2 regions of the Vibrio sp. CB1-5 genome follow, and region 2 is predicted to be linked to the other one. Evidence: riboswitches for the same ligand, from Rfam matches in the RefSeq annotation. Region 2 holds a riboswitch; the other holds the start of a gene.

Region 1 (2,473 bases), on a different contig from region 2:
CCCTTCACGCAGCAAAAGATGCATATCTTTGTGGCGCTGCCATGCATTCTCTAGACCTTCGTTCTTCAAAAGCACCAATGACTCATGAAGCGCGTAAAGGCTGTTTACTGGCGCTGTGTGGTGATAACTGCGCTTACCTTCCCCACTCCAGTAGCCTAGTACCAAGCTCTGATCCAAGAACCAACTTTGAACTGGTGCTTGTCGTGACTTAATCACTTCAATCGCCGCAGGAGAAAGCGTCACTGGCGAAAGGCCGGGTACGCAAGACAGGCACTTCTGACTGCCAGAATAAACAGCATCAAGCTGCCACTCATCAACAAGGAGTGGTACGCCACCTAAAGAGGTCACCGCATCCACAATCGTTAGCATGCCGTGTTTTTTAGCCAGTGCTCCTAGCGTTTTAGCATCACTTACCGCACCAGTTGATGTTTCAGCATGCACAAACGCAAGGATCTTCGCATCGGGATGTTCAGCAATCGCTTGTTCTACTTTCGACACAGAAACAGGTGCGCCCCACTCATCATCCACCACAATAGCTTCACCACCGCAGCGAACCACGTTCTCACGCATGCGCTCACCAAACACACCATTACGGCACACGATAACCTTATCACCTGGCTCAACTAAGTTTACAAAACAAGTCTCCATACCAGCACTACCAGGAGCAGAAACCGCGATTGTGAATTCATTTTCTGTTTGGAATGCGTATTTCAGTAGCGCTTTCAGCTCATCCATCATGCCAATAAAAAGCGGATCAAGGTGACCTATCGTTGGGCGGCTTAAGGCCTGCAATACTTGCGGATAGATATCAGATGGGCCAGGTCCCATTAGGGTACGGTGAGGGGGCACAAAGCTTGAAATGGTCATGGGCAGTTATCCTATTAGGTTATTGTAGTTGTTGGGGAAAACATCACGTGGACGTTAATGTCATCTACAATGGCGAAAAAACAACATTTTTGCAACATCCAACCACTCAAGTTTTTCATGTGAAATGCATAAACATCCATTGACTTTTGGCACGCAAAAACGTTGAATAAACACACTATCTGTAGCCAATCGTTTTCATTGACGTTCTCGATGCTACAGCGGAAGAGGAGCACTGCCCAGGCAAGTGATTTGTGAAGCCGCAACTTCAATACAATTCACTCATGGGGAGCAGTGCCGAGATGAACTAAAATTGTCGGATTTAGTTTGTCGGTTAAACGGGCTGAATCCCTTTAACTGTCACCAAGATTTGGTGAAGAGCTTCTGAGGTCTATTCTAATATTCAGATTCCTCTGCTCTATTTCTCTCTTCAAACATCGGATGTTGGGTTACCAACCTTAAACTTTAAACTGGAAGTCCTGGAGAAACACTGTGAGCGCATTCAATGTAGCTAAATTTGGCGGAACAAGCGTCGCCAACTTCGAAGCCATGAGCCGTTGTGCCGAAATCATCGAAAATAACCCGCAAACCAAATTGGTCGTGAGTAGCGCTTGCTCAGGCGTAACCAACATATTGGTTGAACTTGCAAACGGCGTTAAAGACGAAGCTCGTCGTGCAGAGCTAATTAGCAAGCTTCGCGATATCCACACCGACATTATGTCAAAGCTCAATGACGTTAGCTCTATTGAAGCACGTGTTGATGCTTTGATTGAAAAGGTAGCAACGCTTTCAGAAGCAGCTTGCATTGCGGCTACTCCAAAGCTTACCGATCACCTAGTGGCATGTGGCGAGCGAATGTCCACGCATATCCTTACTCGCTTGATGCAAGAGCGTGGTATCAATGCAGTGCGTTTTGATATTCGTGAAGCGCTTAAGACTGACAGTGATTACGGTAAGGCAGAGCCAAACATCGAAGCGACCAAAGCAGCAGCTAGCGAGAAGCTGGTTCCTCTTTGCAAACAACATGTTGTAGTTACACAGGGCTTTATCGGCTCAGATGAAGATGGCGAGACTACCACGCTAGGTCGTGGCGGTAGTGATTACAGCGCAGCACTAATTGCTGAAGCCGTAGAAGCTGCTGGTCTTGAAATCTGGACAGATGTACCAGGTATCTACACGACCGACCCACGCATTGCACCAAATGCTCGTCCAATCCCAGAGATCAGCTTTAGTGAAGCGTCTGAAATGGCTAACTTCGGCGCCAAGATCCTGCACCCTTCAACACTACTACCTGCGCTGCGTCATCAAATCCCAGTTTTTGTAGGTTCATCTAAAGCACCACAAGAAGGCGGCACTTGGGTAAGACAAACAGTAGAGAGCGCACCTCTGTTCCGCGCATTAGCGCTACGTAACAACCAGACTATGGTCACGCTACGTAACCCTCGAATGTTCCAGGCTTATGGCTTCTTAGCTAACGTATTTACTGTACTTGCTAAGCACAAGATCTCTGTTGACCTTGTAACCACCTCTGAAGTCAGTGTTTCTCTAACACTTGATCAAACTGACACAGGTGGCGGCGCACCAGAGCTCCCACTTGAAGCACAGCAAG
Region 2 (2,473 bases):
TAAATTTCAAAGTCTTCTAGAGATTTGCCTGCGTCTAGTGCTGCTTGGATAACAGAAGGTGTACGACCTTGACCTGTCCAAGTTTTTTCTGCACCCGTTGCGTCTACATACTTGTATTTTGCTGGGCGTGGAGCGCGTTTAGCTTTTGTTTTGCCTTTAGACTCACCAGAAAGCGCCGCAATAAGATCTTCAACGTCGATACCGTCTTGAGCGATCATTTGCGCATATTCAGTTAGCTTAGCTTCACGAGCTTGTTTTGCTGCACGCTCTTCTGCTTCCGCTTCTTGTCTTTCACCAACAACAGTGGTTAGTTTTTCTAGTGCTTCTTCCAGTTGCTCAATAGTAAGTTCACGAGCAAATGCACGCAGGCTACGAATATTAAGTAGAGTTTTAGTTAATTCAGACATGACATTCCCATGAGTTATTTATTTGGTTTCGATTAATAATAAACATCAAATTTAAAATTGACAATATTTTCATAGTATCAAAACAATAAAAATAAGAATTCTTACAGAAATTTGATAATTGATGATGATTAACGTGCTCAAAACCTGACGTTCAGGAAAGATTAGTGCAATATTGATTCAATTTTGAATCTTCCTTCATAAAAGTCATTAAATTTTTGGACTTTGTTGCATATTGTACTAGAAGCTTGATTTGTAGAGTGCATCAATAGAGATAAAGTAATTATTCAACTTACTACTGATGTATTTATAACCGCAATGTTATTAAAAAGTTTATAAAACAATATGGATTACGTCGCATAAATCGCTAGTAGTGTGATTGAGTTTGCTAAAATGCATTGAGATAGCTTTGATACTACGATGTTCACAAATAGAGTCAATTCTTTACCAAGTTGCAACATCATTCATGTTGCAATTGACGATTTCATAAGTACAATGGCTTGCACCTAATGCAAGAGAAAGCACATTCTTTCACTCTAGTCAGTCTGAGTAGTGAATGATTTCTCTTGATGTAGAGGCGCGATAATGATCAGTAACCATCGTTGGGGTGATACCAATGAACGGTGATGAAAGGCATTGTCGCCGAAGTGAGAAAAGACCATCAATCTGCCTCGCTGGGGTTGTCTTCGAAAGGAACAACACTGCCATAGTCTATTATATTGTTAAACTATGGAGCGCTACTGTAGGGTTGGGTGAAGTGTTCGCTTCCCTTTCGCTTAGTTCAACGTTTGCGTCTGGACTTCTCGTCTATTGACGCATGTCTGCAGTAGATCTCTGACCATAATAAAAACTGGTTTTTGAAGATCATGAATTTAATCGATTTTGCTACATCACCATTATCACTGCTACCGCCGATCGTAGCATTGAGTTTGGCTATTATTACCCGTCGCGTTTTACTCTCGCTGGGTGTTGGTATCGTTTTGGGTGCCTTCTTACTTAATGACTATTCTGCAGTCAACGCCGCAGGCTACGTGTTCGACACCGTTTCTGGTGTGGTTATTGAAGATGGTGGTCTGAATACTTGGAACATGAGTATTGTTGGCTTCTTGTTGCTATTGGGTATGATGACTGCGTTGTTGACGCTGTCTGGTGGTACGAAAGCTTTTGCTGAATGGGCACAGGCTCGAGTAAAAAGCAAGCGTGGTTCAAAGCTTCTAGCTGCATTCTTGGGCGTATTTATCTTCGTTGATGATTACTTTAATAGCCTAGCTGTTGGTGCGATCTCTCGTCCTGTTACTGACCGTTTCTATGTATCGCGCGCTAAGCTAGCCTACATTCTTGACTCAACCGCTGCGCCAATGTGTGTGCTTATGCCAGCATCTAGCTGGGGCGCATACATCATGACTATCGTTAGCGGTATCTTGGTTGCTCATGGCATTACAGAATATTCTGCAATTGGTGCTTACGTTCGCCTTATTCCTATGAACTTCTACGCTGTATTTGCACTCTTGATGGTATTTGCCGTTGCCTGGTTCCAACTTGATGTGGGCCCAATGCGCAAGCATGAGTTGAACGCGAAACAAGGCCTAGGTTTCGATAAGGATAAAGAGAACGACGCAGAAGAAGCGCATGAACTGAATGAAGAGCTGGATATTAAGGAAAGCGATTTTGGTTCTGTTTCTGACCTAGTCCTGCCAATCTTAGTTTTAATCGGCGCTATGATTGCTGCGATGATTTACACCGGTGGCCAAGCTCTGGCTGCGGATGATATTGCATTTAACTTACTTGGTGCATTTGAAAATACCGATGTAGGCACTTCGCTTATTTACGGTGGTTCTGCAGGTCTCCTAACGGCGGTATTTACTGTTGTTAAACAGAAGCTGTCTGCTGCTGATATCGCAACGACAATGTGGATTGGTGCAAAATCCATGTTCGGCGCCATTCTTATTCTATTCTTTGCATGGTCTATCGGTTCTGTTATCGGTGACATGAAGACGGGTGCGTACCTTTCTTCAACGGTTCAAGGCAATATCAATGTACATTGGCTACCAGTCATTCTGTTCCTGCTG

What was found. Region 2 has a riboswitch for lysine ahead of ACJB0T_RS10405 (Na+/H+ antiporter NhaC family protein). Riboswitches for the same ligand answer to the same signal wherever they lie in the genome.
Region 1: another riboswitch for lysine. It lies ahead of lysC (lysine-sensitive aspartokinase 3); the one in region 2 lies ahead of ACJB0T_RS10405 (Na+/H+ antiporter NhaC family protein).

Annotation. Positions count from the first base shown of each region.
Region 1 is NZ_JBJHPB010000002.1:812-3,284, reverse strand. Features, by position in the region: gene ACJB0T_RS01495 (pyridoxal-phosphate-dependent aminotransferase family protein) at 1-867, opposite strand, end outside; lysine riboswitch at 1,082-1,256, shown strand; gene lysC (lysine-sensitive aspartokinase 3) at 1,357-2,473, shown strand, end outside.
Region 2 is NZ_JBJHPB010000011.1:95,704-98,176, reverse strand. Features, by position in the region: gene ACJB0T_RS10410 (H-NS family histone-like protein) at 1-407, opposite strand, end outside; lysine riboswitch at 969-1,152, shown strand; gene ACJB0T_RS10405 (Na+/H+ antiporter NhaC family protein) at 1,271-2,473, shown strand, end outside.